Regions from separate parts of the Leptospira fletcheri genome, predicted to be linked through region 2. Evidence: riboswitches for the same ligand, from Rfam matches in the RefSeq annotation. Region 2 holds a riboswitch; the other holds the start of a gene.

Region 1 (7,959 bases), 530 kb from region 2:
TGGATTTTTACGAGCTCCTTGAATTCGAAGTCCGCAGTCGCGTGAATCACTCTGCGCACTACTTCCCAATCGTCGGGGGAATGGTTATGAGGTCCGGCTTCCCGATCGATGATTTCGAAGGAGCTGTTTTCAATGCTTCGACCCAGCGATGTCATTTGTCTCATATCGTTTACGTTCATTCGGGTTTCCTCGCTTATCGAATATAATTACGCGACGTACTGTCCTAGTGGAATTCCGTCGAAGTCTACGAGATGGCAAGACACTTTCAGATCCGCACCCGCGTGTTTGGTACAGTTTTCGGATACTTTTTTGCAGAGGACGGAAAGCACGTCCATGTGGCCCGTTTCTTTCCAAAGTTCCAGAACGTGTCTAGCGGTGTTCGCGGTCTTGGTCTCCGCGCAAACCTCTTCTGGAACTCCTTCCGTTCTTGCGATTTCCGCCAAGAGTTCGGTGTTAACCGAAGAACCTGCTCGGTGAGTCATCATAACGCCGTCCGCCATCTTGGAGAGTTTTCCGATCATTCCGACTACGACTACGAATTTCATGCCTTCTTTCGCGGCGCTTTTTAATCCCGTTCCGATAAAGTCGCCTACTTGTATAAAGGAGGCTGGTTCCAGATTCGGAAACAAATCCATTGCGAACTTCTCCGATTTTCCGCCGGTGGTGAGTACGACTGTGTCCGCTCCCAATTCCTTTGCGACGGATACTGCCTGGATGACGCTCGCTTTGTACGCCGCAGTAGAATAAGGCTTTACGATTCCCGTAGTGCCTAAAATGGATATTCCTCCGACTAGGCCGAGACGTTCATTCATCGTCTTTTTAGCCATATCGAGTCCGCCCGGAACGCTGATCGTTACTTCCGCTCCCGTATACTCGGATCCATTCAGTTCTTCTAATACCATTTCCGTGATATTCTTTCTAGGAACCGGGTTTATGGCGGGGCCTCCGATCGTCAGTCCGAGTCCGGGCTTCGTTACGGTAGCGACACCTTCTCCGCCGATCAGTAAGATTTCATTTCCGCTGTTGAGGCGGACTTCGGCGACCAACTCGGCGCCATGAGTACAATCGGGATCGTCACCCGCATCTTTGATTATGCTGCAAACCGCCGCTTCCCCGTTCGATTCGCATCGATGCAATTGAAAGGTCACCTTACGCTTATTGGGCAACGTCGTTTCTATTTCGGAAAGCAATTGGTTTGTGACCAATACTCTTACTGCGGCTTTAGCCGCGGCCGCCGAGCAAGCACCTGTCGTGAACCCTTCCCTTAATTCCTTTCCCGCCATAGAATTCGAGTACCTTTAAACTTCCGTCCGTGTCCTATCCTCTTTCAGTTCTTCCTGTCGAAAATAGGATTCCGATCCGATCGTTTCCCTTCCGATTCCTTTCGTTTCCAAAAAGGAGGCGATCTCGTCTAAAATCCGGCCGTTTCCGCTTAAAAAGAAATTCGAATAGGAATCTCCGGCATTCAATATCCAGCGCACAAAGGAAAGGGCCGAATCTACGGACCAAGAGTCGCCGGTGGATCGGACGGGAACGAATTCGACACCCGTCGCGTTTCCGATCCTTTCTTCCCGGATCCAATCCACTAAGAACGGATCTTCATGTTCGCTTAACAACCACACCAATTTGGTCGAATCGACTCGGTCTTTGAATTTTCCGGAAGAGATCAGGCTGATTGCGGAAGAAATTCCGTTATCGGTCGCAAACAGGAGGGTTTTTCCGGTGTTAGGCCAGGTTTCGTTACCGGCGAATTTTCCCCAGGGACCCGAGAATTCGAAATCGGCTCCGATCGGGCATTCGGAAAGATGATTGGATACGCGACCTCGGTGTACTTTTCTAATCAGAAGTTCGAATCGATTTTGATCGGAATCTTTCGAAAAGATAGTGTAGGCTCTCTTGAGTTTCTTTCCTTCCTCACCCGCGTCCAGACCGGAATTCAAAATGACATATTGTCCTCCGCAGAAATTCAGAGGGTTATCCTTCGGTAAGGAGAACGAATACAAATCGTATCCTGAACCTATCGGAATTCTGGATTCCAGAGTCGCTTTTTTGGGAGGAGTCGCCACGAACGATTACCCGGGATAGATTTCGTGCACCAAATCGTGCATTTCTTCGAGATCGTTAAACAATACATTCAAATTTCGGAATGTACTTTTCAGTTCCAGCTCCACTTTCTTGGTCAGGATAAGAAGGGATCTGTAATATGAAAGTTTCGGATCCGTCGGACCTAAACTCGCGATTTTTTCCTCCAGTTCCGTCAGACTGCCTTCGTAAAAACGCATCAGTGACTGGAAGTCTTTGGCTTCGGATAGGCTCCGGATCGGTCCCGGAGTCGCTATCACGTTTTGTCCGATTTCGTTGATTTCGTGGATGCGAACCGCTTCATCCTGAAGACCCAATATGTTCATCATTCCCAATCTTAATGCGGCTATCTCGTGGCAGGCCATGATTCCTCTCCTATTGCATGATCGAATCCACTAATCTGGATACGATTTTGTCGTTTAATAAATGATCCTGTACTATCTCCGGGGCGTCAGGTTCCTGCACCCCTTGGTACCAGATTCCATCCGGGTAAATCACGAGAGAAGGTCCCTCTCCGCAACGACCCAAGCAGGATACTCTAGTTACCCTGAAATCCTTCTGCTTTCCCGAATTCTTAATTTCGGACCTCAGCCTTGCGATCAGACTGCCACTTCCCTTGTGTGCACAATCTATATTATCACAGACTAATACGTGTTTTTTCAGGTTCGGGTGTGGATAAGCGTGAGGAGCGGCTTGGGAATGAGTCTCCATATGTCGCACGCTCCATAAAAGCGCTTTAAGTCCTCCGACTTTATCGGTAAGGCCGGGAAGTTTTTCCCTATACTCGCAGGTGGCGCAAGGGAGACGACCGGTCCCAAGAATCGCTTCCCGAATTCTTTCATCCAGGATCTCGTGGACGATACGATCGGAACCGAAATGTCCTGCGATCATAGTGCGGATCCACGGATAGTTCGTTGAGAAGGAAGACAAACGCTCGGACGCTACCGTGATCAGCTTTCCTCCGAAGAGGAAATAGGGAAGAACCAGTATCCTTTCCGGACGGAGTTTTGCGGCGATTTCAAGGCTATCCTGGAGCTGAGGTTTCGTTATTCCGATGAAAGTAGGCATAACGAAATGATAATAGTTGGATTCCTCGAAGAGCCGAACTACTTTATAAAAATCTGAATTGGCATCCGCATCCGAAGATCCTCTTCCGACCACCAAGACCGCGGTTTTCTCGGGACGACTTTCCGTCCTCTTGAGCGCCTCCCGGGTTCGTAGGTGGAGCAGCTCCAGCATTTTAGGATGGACTCCGATGGCGCTGGAGGGGAGAAATTCCGTATTCGGAAATTGTCGGCTGACCTCGTCCAGTACCAACGGAATGTCGTTTTTGGTATGTCCGGCGGAAAAGAGGAAGAGAGGAACAACGACGATCCTGGAACAGGATTTGGCGAATTCGTTTAACGCGGATTTGAAATCCGGGGCGGCCAATTCTATATAGGCGCCGCGAACTTCCAAGTCCGGCCTTCTTGAGGAATAATCGGAAACGAATCTTTCGAATTCCTCGTTCGAGCCGGGTTCACGGCTTCCGTGACCGACGATCAGAACGCCGGTCCGACTCGAAGAGGATCCGTTCACGGCTTCGCAAATCTCCAACGAGTGTCCGCTTTCCGAAAGAGAAAGAATACGGATAAGCTAAACCAAAAGGCCGCGTTTACCGCTAAGCTGGAATAGAAAAAGCGCGTCTCCAATTCCAAAGGCGCCGTACTATTATGGGATTGCGCCGGAGTTCCTAGAAAGAAAGGAAAAGAGGCGATCAAAATTCCTGCTGCGAATGCAGGAAGTCGTTTCCAAAAAGCGATTCCGGTTTTGGAAACTAGAAAGGAAGTCGCTAAAATTCCGAGAAGAGAACAAAAGACGGATCCGGACCACCAAAAGCGCCGAGCGGAAAACGACTCTTCCGCACCCGCATTGCCGGGCAATTCCGGAGGAGTTCCAAACGCTGGAATTCCGTGAAAGACGGCGAATCCGAGGAAGCCGAAAAGAAGAACGGATTTAAAAGAGAAGTCGGGACGGAAGTCGCCGGAATTGCCGCGTAAAAGATTCAGGATTCCGGAAAAAAGAGCGCTTAAAATTCCGAAACCCGATCCTAACAAAGCGCAACCCAGTACGGTCGGTACGAATTGGTGTATGAAATTTTTATTTATGTCGGTTTCCGAAGCGCTTCTACTGTGGAGGGTCGCTGCTCCGTGGGAATGGCTATGCCCATCCTCATAAAGTTCCGCTTCCCAAATGAGTGGGCTGGTGATAAAAAGAAATAAAATTCCCCAAAGGACACCGGCTCCGATCCCCGCCCAAAACCCTCTTTTACAGAGGGCGAGTAGGGACATTGGGTCGTTTAATGGCACGGAAATCCTGCTGCGTGACGGAGATCGTGGAAAGTATCGTGAACCGCTTGCATCGGTTCCAAAGCCACGATATAAATCGCCCCGAACGCAAAAAGCGAAATGCCGAAAATCAGAAACAAAGAGTTCCAATTGGCTGATATTCTCTGGAGTGAATTTTGAAGAAGGCTTACTGTGCGCATTTAAGTTCTCCCGAAGAGTATTAAAATGGTTTTTTGCATATGTACGATCCGTAAAAAGAATCGTTCAATGTCGTTTTTGTTCTGAGTTGTTTTTTCACGGAAAACAGCCTTAAAGCCGAAGCTGATTCTCGTTCAGGGTTTTTTAGGGCGTCTTCTGACTCGAGTTCATCCTACTCGGAGCGTCTTCCCAGATTTCTCCAGTGACATATTGCTCCTTTTGTCCCTCTTACAGCGGCGGTACCGTGATGGAATTTCACCATCTTCCACAAACGCGAGGCGTTTGCGTGCCTAAAACAAACTATCCGAGACTCTAGACTAATTCGAATCTTTGGATTTTGCATACAACTTTTTTGCCTTCCTGCCAAAAAAGAGTCGCTTTTCCCTTTAAACGGACTCCTTGGTCAGTATTTGATACTCAATGAAAATCTAATGTTTCTTGGCATAACCGGATGAGTTAGAATGTCGTTATAACCCCCGCTGTCCGGACCGGGGGCTTCGTTTTTCAATAATGTCGGATAATAATATTGGACCTGACTTGCGGGTGTATTCGTCAGGTTGAAGACGTCCAACTGGATGGAACAGGAATCGCCTATGTGTTTTCCGATTTGAAGGTTCCAGAGAGTGCTCGGAGCCGATCGTACCCAGTCGCTTTCGATCAAAGCTCTGGGGCCGAAATAGCGTACACGAATCGATCCGAAAAATTCCCAGCGATCGAAGCTGATTCCGGCGGCGAACACCTTGCCTATGGCTTGTGGAACGTAATTCCCGATCGGATCGTATTTTCTGTATTTCGCCTTCGAAATCGAAACGTCTAGATCTACCGTCAACCAGGAGGAGAGAGAATAGAGATTGGACCATTCGACACCTTTTCGCGTACTGGGACGACTGGGGCTGGTGGTACCGTCATCTCCCGAGTAGACTAATTCTGAGTCTAAATCCAATCTCCAGAAAACCAAAGAGGATTGTAGTCCCGGAAGAATCATGGTTTTCATTCCTACTTCGCTTCCTCCGGTTCTTGCAATAGGACTTACTGTGGTATACGGAAGTAAGAGACCTTTCGCATCGTTGCTATGAAAACCGTAACCTCCGTTCAGATAAAAATCGAACCCTTTCCAAGGGCCGAGATTCAAACCCGCTTTCGGGTTGGTCGTCTGTGCCCGCCGGATCGTGCTTCTATTCGTTAAATCGTCAGCGACGTTGAAAAAGAATGTATCGTTTCGTACTCCCGCAAAGGCCTTGATCTTGTTCGTAAAGGAAATCCTATTTTCATAATATACGGATGCGGAGCTTTCGATGACCCGATCCAATGTTATCCTTTCCAGCCTGGATCTTGCCTGGGTGTGATAAAGTCCCGTGTGGATATAATCCCTTCTGAACTGTACTCCGACCGTGTTTTCGGACTTGAAAGAGCCGAGGAAGAGGGTTCGACTGTAGGAAGCCTTCCCCCCTCCTATGGATCGCCGATCCTTTTGTTCGACCTGGTCCCCGTTTACGGGATCGTTTAGAAAAAAAGTGAAATCGGAAAACAGGTCGAGGTCGTAATACGTTCCGTACAAAAGCGCCTTCATCTCCGAATTCGCCGTCTTTTTGTGGGCTTCGGCGGTAAAGCTCGCTCTTCGGGAATGTCCTCCATCATTCGGATCCTCCGCATCGTACCGGTTCAATCCTCCTGCATCCGCGTTCAACCAGGATCTTCCTATTTTCAGGGCTCTTTGCGGAATCTGATTCGTAGCATGCCAAGAGCCTCTATATCCGGAAAATTGGACGGACATCCCTTCCGAAGCGTCTCCGAGACTATAACCCAAAAAGGAATTCAATTTATTATAACGATCCGGAATGGTCCAAGGGCCGTTGTAATGGGAATATTCCCCCGCATACAAGAGATTTCCGGATCCGATCCTTTTCGATTCGGCAAAAACCGTACGCTTGAAGCCGAGACTCCCTCCCTCGATCTTGATCAGACTTTTGGGAAGAGACTTGAAATAATTCATCCGCATTGCGCCTGCCGAAGAAAAATCCCCTTCTTCGACATGATAGACTCCTTTCTTATATTCGATTTCCCGGACTAGTTCCGGGATAATGAAATTCAAATCCGTATAGCCTTGCCCGTGAGCGTGGCTCGGATTATTGATCGGAACTCCGTCGATGCTCGATGCGAAATCGGTTCCATGATCCAGATTGAATCCTCTCAAAAAAAACTGGTTGGCTTTTCCTCCTCCACTGTGTTGAGTTACGATCACTCCGGGTATGGCTTCGGCGAGTTCTCCCACGTTTTGGATGGGTCTAGCCTTTAATCTTTGCGAATCGATCCTGCCCTCGCTGGCGGATCTGGAATCCGCCTTGCCTCGGACCGTAATTCCTTCGTTCTTTGCGTTTGTTTGTCTAGAAGAATCGCTTTTGGCCGGAAGTTTGGATTTTTCCTCTATTTCCGTTTCCGAAAAAGCGATTTGTAGCGGTAAGAAGAACGCCAAAGCGACGGCGAAACGTCTGAAATGAACTTGCATCGATACTATCCCCCTTGAAACGGGGATTCACAAGTTCATCATAATATGATGATATATGCCTTCGATTTCTGCAAGGGTATACCCTGCTGGATCAATGACACAATGGAAACCCCGAAGCGCTTTTCGGGGGCCCTTCGTAAAACGGACTAGAACGCGTTTACGAGATACGATTCACCCAGACCACGGGGTTATAAAAATCGCGGGGAAGATCTGGCTTACGCAATCCGTAACTTGGACGGAACGAAGATTGCGATCACAGTTGCGGGTCAGCGAGGGAATTTCACCCTGCTTCCTCCCAGAAAGCTACGGACATAGGACCCATCGGACTGTTTGTGCGCAAGCGGAAATCACGTATAAAGATAAGCCCAATAGATCAAAAGCAACTGTACGGGCAATCGTACCAGTAGTAAAATCGTGGGAGGATCCCGCTTCGTTCTGGATTGAAAATGATAGACGTTTGCCGGAAATACTGCGATCAGCAAAAGCACGATTCCCCAAGCGCAAAGGGGTCTTGTCGGGGGGTAAAATAATCCTAAACCGAGTAGAATTTCCACCACTCCGCTGAATTGTACCATGAATTTATGGTAAGGAATCCAAGGGGGCATGATTCTCAGATAGAACTTAGGAATGACGAAATGTAGGATTCCGGCGATCGTATAAAGGACGGCCATGATCCAGAGGCTGATCGTTTTGACTTCCAATGTTTCCATGGGAAGCCATGTTACGATCTCTATGGATTACCGGTCTGCCTTTTTTCTCTGTCTCTCCGTCTGAAGCGTTTTTGTCGGGCTCGGTTGTTTTTGATATGGAATCTAGGGGAGGATGAGAATTTCTCCCTTTTCGGGA
Region 2 (7,959 bases):
AGAGGATACCCTACGATGTCTTCCACCTTTTTGTCTCCCGCATTCCGAAAATCCATCGTAAGTAGGAGTTCTCGAGGCGCTCTTTCCGCCGCCTTCCCCTCCTCCTCCGAAGAGGAATAGAGAACGAACGTCAAATACAGATTCCAGATCTGTCTCGCCGGCTGGTAATTGATGTATTCGTTGGTTCTATCCTTGAATACGGCGCCTACATAAACCAGTTCTACTCCGCCTTCCCATCTCTTCGTGCGGTAGCCTAACGTGGAAGAGAGTTCGTGTTTCGGTCGAAGCGGAAGGTATTTCCCTTTCAAATACGGCGCGTCGGAAGTGTTGATCGCCAATTGATAAGTATAATCGACCAGGAACTTCCAACCTTTGAACTCCGTTTTTTGGGAAACTTCCGCACCGTCTATCTTCGCGGAGTCTATATTTTCCGGTCTCAAGGTAAATTGAGAATTCGGAATGAAAAGAATCATATCCGAAATCCTTTTCCGGAAATACGAAACGGAAGCTTGGGACCGAAGATTTCCGGCCGAATACTTTCCCGAAAATCCGGCGTCCAAATTTCCGCTCTTCTCCGGTTTTAAACTATCGTTGGGTAATATGGTGCCGACTTCTCCGAACAATTCCAGAAAACTAGGGATCCTGTATTGCTTCGAAGCATTGGCTTTGAAATCTAAGGAGGCCGTTTGTGTTTCGAACAGCTTATACAGTACGCCTGTCTTGGGATTGGAAAAGGAAGTGCTCTTATTGGCCGACGCTAACGGATCCTGTCTCTGGAACCAAGGAGTATCGGTTTGGAAACGATCCTGATAAAGATCCCAGGAAACGCCTGGAGTAAGAATCAATGTTTCACCGAACAACCGGATCTCGTCCTCCAACTGAGCGGTCAGATAGGTACGGGATTTTTCCGGTTCATAAATCACATCTTGGTTATTGACGTTGCTCCTACTCCGGCCGAAGGTTTCTCTCTCCCATCCGAAATGGGTACGGACGATCTGCCCGTAATCCAGTAAATAAAACGTAGGAGTGGCTTGCAGACCGGATTGGTGGATCTTAGCCGAGGAATTGGGAGCGCCGGAAGAAAATTCCGATTTGGGATCATAGAGTTGGTCGTTCGCAAATGTGGTAAATGCCCGGGTCTCCATCCGGAAACGCCCGTCGAACAATCCTTTGGTGTCCGTGGAAACCGAAGAAGTGTTTCTGAGATACTTCCGGTGAACCCGGGTTGTCTGATTGGATGCCGGCCCCGGAATTCCCTGGGAACGATAATTTAGATCATTCCAAAATCGGATTTTCGTACGGCCTAGATCTCCGTCCAGGCCGAGCATTCCGGTGGATCTTTCGTATTGAGCGTTTCTCCTTCGATCTACTGTATCATCGTACGGATTTACGATCACTGTCCCGTGAGGATTCAAAAACGGAAAATTCTGATCGGATTTCTCTCCCAAAAAAAATAGGCTGGTGCCGATTCCTCCGTATGTTCCTGTATGTGCCAAGGTTCCTTTTCCCGTACCGAAACTTCCTCCTCCTAGGTTGATCCTTGTTTTCGGAAGTCCTGTGGATTTTCGAGTGACCAGGTTCACGCTTCCCCCGATCGCCGATCCGGAAAATCCGACGGGAGCCCCGCTGCGATACACTTCCACGCTTTGCAGATTGTCGAAGGGTAAATCGGCAAGATTGACCTCCCCTCCTTGGGAATTGTTAAAAGGAACACCGTCTATAAAAATCCGAGACTGGTTGGGATTCGTGCCTCTCAAGGAAAGCGTCGAATAAGAACCTAAGCCCCCGTATCTACGGACTCGAACACCGGCTTCCCTTTCCAAGACATCCGGCAAGCTAGTATAACGCGAACTATATTGGTCCAGATTGATGGAAGACTGGAATCCGCTCGGATTCTTCCGAAAATTTTCCGGCTGGGAAGAGTCGGCGACCTTACCCAAAACTCGGATCGGAGCGGATTCCTGCGTGGTCTGGCCTTGCGCGAAAATGGAGATAGAAAAAAAAGCCAACCCGAACAGGAAGAACCGGTTCCGGCGCAAATCAAAAGATCCGTCTTTAAGAAAAGTACCTGTATCTAAGGGGGCCAAAAATTTCTCCCGGACGGGAGAAGATACGAGCGGACTAAAAAAGGCGCGCGAAAGGACTTCCCGCCCGACCTTAATTCCCGAAAGTCCGACAATCGATAAGCGTTAGGACAGGTCTTCTGGCTCGTGCCGGAGATCGGCGCCTTCCCGTCCAATCGGACAGTGGCGGTTGCCGTCCCCTTTTAAAAGGCACTTACAGCTGCGGGCTCAGCTCCGGTTTTGCACCGGATTCCCTTTTTCCCTCTGCTTGCGAATCCAGCTTTCTTCTCGAAAGCGGCAAGGCAATCGCAAAAAAGATCGATTTGCCTCCTTTTCATTCGCAGAATGAAATATTTTCTTGAAGTCGTCGGGTCTAAAGCCAGAATGTTTGCATCCAAAATTCACGAAAAAACCCGGAGCATAGAACCCCGAATGAAACTGAACAATCTGTCACTATGGCTTTTCACCGGAATCGTACTCTTTTCCGCTTCTTCCGTATCCGCGATCGGAACCTACTCGGAAGGTTGGGCCGTAGCGAAACTGACCCAATTCGAAAGCAGAGGACTCATCTTCGATTCGTACGAAGGCACTCTGGAAATGATGTCCTTCGACGCGTCGGAAAAATGCGATGAAATGAAGGACGAATGCTTCACTCCGGTAAAGAAAAAAGTTCCTTTCAGCGTCAGACCCGAAACTACCGACGCGGTGAATTTTTTGAACAAGAGCCTAAATCAGGACGTACTCGTTCATTATAGAATCCATAGAATCACACCTCTCGCCTTGTCGACGGACTTCGAAGTCCTGTCGGCCCAAAAGCAGGAGACCGTTTTGACGAAAGAGATCGCGGAAAAACTCGCGGGGCCCAAGACGGGATCCAAGAGAAATTTTTCCGTCACCGGTAGGATTCTAAATTTAGAATATAAGGGAACCTTAATAGGAACGTACGAAGGAATTTTTCTGGACGAAACCAGGGGAAAGGTCCATCCGTTTTCCGTTACGAACGAGGACATCGCGAATTTCGCCTGGTCCGCGATGAGGTTCAACCTGAAATACTTCTTAGGGATCTCCGTCGCATTTACCACGGGAGCCAGGGAATCCCATTACGATCTGTTCGAAGTGAACTTTAAAAACCCGGCGGGAGCTTTGGAGTCGCCTCCACCGTCCAATTGACGAAAAAGAAGGGAAGACCGCGCTAACGGGTGGATCTTCCCTTCTTCAAAACGAAAACCTTAAGGCAGGACCGTTCCGTCGGAATGGATTTTCGGACCCTTACCGGGAAAATCCGCCTTGGTCAGGGATTGCAAGAGTTCTACCGTTTTGTTTTCGGGGTCCGGAGCCGGAACTCCGTTTTGGCTGAGCTGTAGAGGTAAAATTTTTCCTCTTACGAAATTTCCCTTCTGATCCAGATCCGCTTCCAATACCAAAGAATATCCGCCGTAACCCTTCGTGGAAAACACCCTGTACCCCAAAAAATTTCCCAAGGAATACGCGATCAATCTTCCTCGATAAAGTTCCATGGCCCTAGGCAGGTGAGGACCGTGACCGATAAATAGATCGGCCCCCGCATCGATCAATGCGTGGGACAGTGCGACTAGATTTCCCCTGTACTCGCCGTAAAACCTTTCCTGCTCGTTCTTGACGTGGAGCGCAGGACCTCCTTCCGATCCTCCGTGCACGGAGATAAAGACCAATTGGGCTTTTCTCTTTGCTTCCTTGACCAGGGCAACACCGTCCGCAATGTCGTTCACGTTATTGTGAGCGGCCTTCATGTGACTGAATCCGATCCAAGCAACCGTGGTATTCTTTACTGTCATGTAAGTGATGGCGCCTTTTTTTCCGGTGTACCGGAGTCCGGCGGCGGAAAGATTCTTAGCGGTATCGTCGAAACCTTGCTGGTGAAAATCCAAACTATGGTTATTCGCGATGGAAAGAACGTCGAAACCCACATCCTTTAGAATTTTTGCATACGAAGGAGGAGTCCGAAAAGCGAAGATCAGAGGGCGATTGATATTCTTGGAGGAGGTAGGATAATCCGTAAGAGTACTTTCGAAATTCGCAAAAAGGATGTCCGCACCGCGGAGGGAGGATTCCACTGAGGAGAAAAGAGTGTTTCTCGGGTCGGAAGGAAGTCGATTGTCGGGATAATTCGTTCCCATCACCAAATCGCCGACAGCCTTGATCTTGATCGTCTCCGTTTCGGCCCAAATCGGATTCGAAACGAAGGCCAAGAGGAGAATCGCACGACTCAAAAAAAACGGAATTCTCTGCATAGTGGGAGATTTTTCCGACCTTGATTTTCCGAAAAGCCGTTTTCGATGGTACCGAAACGCCGATCCTCAAGATAAAATTTTGGCCTCGGCTTTTCCCGAAGTACCGATGAGAAAACTATATGGACCGAATCCCTTGCAATACTTGCTATACGGAAGATTTTCGCCCTTTGTTTTCGAAGGCAAGTTCGCGAGGAGAAACGTTTCGTATCGTGGAATGCAAACGATGCGGTCTCGTACAAGTAAACCCTCAACCTTCCCCGGGGGAAGTGGCGAAATACTACGAGGATTCCTATTTTACCCGAAGGACGGACAGAGGGTACGATGATTATTATTCCGAATCCACGAAGAGGGAAATCTCCCGGGTGTACAATTTGAACCTAGGAGATCTGGATTTCTTTACCTGGGAAAAAAACCTGGGACCTTCCAAAACCGCCTTGGATGTGGGTTGTGCGGCGGGGTATTTTTTGGACTATTTGAGAGACCGGGATTGGCAGGCCAAGGGCCTCGACATCGCTTCCGGGCCGGTCGCTTTTGCCGTAAACGAGCTGAAATTAGATGTGGAACAGACGGACTTTCTGACCTGGGATCCCGCCGGAACAAAACAATTCGATCTAATAACCCTTTGGGCGAGCCTCGAACACCTCCACTACCCCAAACAAACCCTGGAAAAAATCCTTCTCCATTTAAAACCGGGAGGGAGATTGATTCTCTCCACTTGTCGTTACGGACTCTTGGCCCGCACTTTAGGTCCCAAATGGAGATACCTAAACGTGCCGGAGCACCTGTATTATTATAGCCTGGACGGAATCGAAAAGCTCTGCATGGAACTCGGATACTTGCCCCTCTCTCATATCAGCTATGGAAGCGGCCTAACGATGAGAAAGAATGCAGGTTGGAAATTCAAGGTGTCGAAAAAAATTTCGGACTGGGCCGTCAAGTTCTTCGACCAAGGAGACATGATGGCGCTCTCCTTCGGTAAGACAAAATATTGATCCGAATTCGGATTTCGCGGAACCGAAAAGTCGATTGCTAGTTCGAGCCGGGTTTTTCCTTCACTCGAATCACCTTGGTCGCGAAGATCACCTTATAGATCTCTTTTTTCGGTATGACGGACTCCTTCTTCTGTTCCCCTTCATCCCATTCCACTTGGATGTTATCCACGTCCTGGCTCAGGACCCTCGCCTCTTGGATCCTACCGGTCCGATAAATGATGGTGCTATAATTCTTGCCCGCAGAATCCGCCGGACTGCTCTTATCCAGATATTTCCGAAGGGAATCCTCGAAGGTTCTTTCGCTCTCCGCAAAAAAATCCGTCCTGGCCCTCTCCCTCTCGGATTCGAAAAAAGAATCATAATCCTTTTTATGAATGAATCGAGTGGTGGTATCGCATTCCGTAATCTTCACTTTTCGAACGGATACGGAGGATAAAAAACCCAAAACCAGGGAAAGAGAAACTTGGGGCCATTCCGCATAACTTTCCAAGACGTAAACTTTTCCTTCTTGCTTTGGCAAAGCAGGTTCCGAGGAAAGTTGCCATAGTCCGTAAAACGCGTACCAGCGATTGAATTGGCCGAGAGGAGAACAAGGTTGAGCGTCGGATTCTAGGGCGATTTTTTCCGGTTGGGAAAACTCCAGACGTTTCTCGAAGCTACAAGCGACCTGCAAACCTACAGAGCAGATCATCCAGAGAGCCGCAACCTTACGAGACGTTCCTCGTTCCATACGGGCAAGTTCGATGGATCCGACTCATCTAAGCAATCTATTTTGGGATTTTACTGGATTTTTATAGGAGCCCGAGCGGGAAGAAGTGTGAGTCGTTTTCGATTTCGTTTTGGAATGGGACGGAGTCGTGGACTTGGATCGAGGCAATCCTTCCCGAATAAGCTGGAAAAAGAAATAAGAAGGAATCAAAACGACCACAGCCAAAAAGAGAAATTTGGGAAGCAAGGATTCCAAAAAGGATTCTCTCAGAATTCCTAAGGTACGACGTTGGTTTTCCGATATTTTTTCCCGGTAATCGGTTCCGTGTTCCCGAGCCAGCGACTTCAATTGGATCGAACGCCAGATCTTTTCCAGAGGGTTCAAACGTTCCTCAAAAGCGGCTTCGGTACGAACCCGGTTCCATTTCAAACAACTTCCTACAAAAGCCGTCGTTATAAAAAGGAAAAGAGGCAAAAGAAGCATCACGGCAAAGGATACCGATCTTTTTTTCCTATTGGATACCTTTGGGGATGTCTTGGCCATAGTACTCTTTTCGGACGTTTCCCCTAGGGTCCTAAGTTCGCTGTTTTGGAAAAAAAAGATTTTCCGAAATTGCGGACGGGAACAAGGGAAAGGTATTTCGACTTGTATTTATTTCCTCCGATCGGAGCCTATCGTTTTCGAAAAATGCTCCCGTCTCGAACGCACTTCCCCAAGCTGTTTTTCCTACTCTTCCTATTGACCGATTGTACTACGGTGGGGTTCCACAGGGAATCCGTACGAAACTCGCTGGAATACGGCAAAACACAAACCCTCAAAGTATGCGTTTGGAAGGACGAAAACGTCTCCACGGAAAGGATCTCCTCCTTGATGGATTCCTGGAACGACGAATTAGCGTTGTATCGACTGAGAGCGGAAACGGTACGTATCACGGAATGGAAACGCCGGGGGTGGACCGGTATCGCGATCTTGGAAGATCTAGTTCATGCTCCCCTCCCCGAAGGTTGCGATCGGATCTTGGCGTTCGCAGGAGCGAAGAGTACGGATTATTTCTATCAGATCGCCCAGATCGTTTTGGCCTTCTTCTTCATTCCTTTACCGGAAGTCTTAGGGGCCGTGGACAGAAACACAGGATCGAGAGGATACGTATTGGCCCATTGGTTTTCTCTAAACCAACTTTTCTGGAGCACACCTTCCGCGACCTTAGTGCACGAAGGATATCATCTATTGGGTTGCGGACATTCCTTGTTTCTCTCCGAATGTTATACGAAAATACGGGAGATCAAGGAAGCGGGTCTAACGGAGTCGGCTCGGAACGACCTCTTCTTCCCCGCCAAAAATCCGAGAGGCGGATATTTCCTACAAAGAAAAGATCTGAATTCCTTCTTTTTGGGGGAATGATCCGATTCCTGCTTTCAGGAAAGAAAGCCGCGGGAATTTTGGAAGAATGAACGGAGAAGAAACAAGATCGTCGTACCGGTTCTTTTCCGGAACGGGAGAAGAAGCAAAAGGATTTCTTTATGCACTCGCGGGAACCGTTCTCTTTTCCTCCAAGGGAGTTTTGGTAAAGCTGGTATACGGATACGGAATCGACTCCGTTACGGTGCTGACGCTTCGAATGCTGTTCGCCATTCCGTTTTTTGCATTCGTTCTCTACCGGGAATCGAAACGTACCGAGAACCTTCCCATCTCGCCGAAGAATTACAGAAATGTGGTATTCCTGGCTTTCATCGGGTATTATCTGGCCAGCTTCTTCGACTTTTGGGGATTGGAATACCTCTCGGCGTCCATAGAAAGATTGGTATTGTTCACGTATCCTGCGATCGTTCTGCTATTGAGTTTTCTTTTTCTAGGAAAGCGGGCTCATACGGTGGAATTGTACGCGGTGGCGCTCACATATTCCGGTATCCTCCTGGCATTCTTGC

The links. A riboswitch is a leader RNA that binds a small molecule or an ion and turns the genes downstream of it on or off. The one in region 2 is predicted to bind cobalamin.
Region 1: another riboswitch for cobalamin. It lies ahead of EHO60_RS06960 (CbtB domain-containing protein); the one in region 2 lies ahead of EHO60_RS09520 (TonB-dependent receptor plug domain-containing protein).

The regions. Positions count from the first base shown of each region.
Region 1 is NZ_RQET01000004.1:779,447-787,405, forward strand. It holds gene EHO60_RS06930 (precorrin-8X methylmutase) at 1-179, opposite strand, end outside; gene EHO60_RS06935 (cobalt-precorrin-5B (C(1))-methyltransferase) at 207-1,283, opposite strand; gene EHO60_RS06940 (FAD-binding oxidoreductase) at 1,299-2,066, opposite strand; gene EHO60_RS06945 (DUF3209 family protein) at 2,073-2,447, opposite strand; gene EHO60_RS06950 (CbiX/SirB N-terminal domain-containing protein) at 2,458-3,660, opposite strand; gene EHO60_RS06955 (CbtA family protein) at 3,657-4,412, opposite strand; gene EHO60_RS06960 (CbtB domain-containing protein) at 4,421-4,609, opposite strand; cobalamin riboswitch at 4,737-4,917, opposite strand; gene EHO60_RS06965 (TonB-dependent receptor) at 5,011-7,113, opposite strand; gene EHO60_RS06970 (DoxX family protein) at 7,461-7,823, opposite strand.
Region 2 is NZ_RQET01000004.1:1,308,902-1,316,860, reverse strand. It holds gene EHO60_RS09520 (TonB-dependent receptor plug domain-containing protein) at 1-2,039, opposite strand, end outside; cobalamin riboswitch at 2,178-2,354, opposite strand; gene lsa26 (surface adhesion protein Lsa26) at 2,496-3,233, shown strand; gene EHO60_RS09510 (CapA family protein) at 3,293-4,333, opposite strand; gene EHO60_RS09505 (class I SAM-dependent methyltransferase) at 4,453-5,325, shown strand; gene EHO60_RS09500 (LIC_13076 family protein) at 5,363-6,055, opposite strand; gene EHO60_RS09495 (hypothetical protein) at 6,080-6,463, opposite strand; gene EHO60_RS09490 (hypothetical protein) at 6,722-7,435, shown strand; gene EHO60_RS09485 (DMT family transporter) at 7,482-7,959, shown strand, end outside.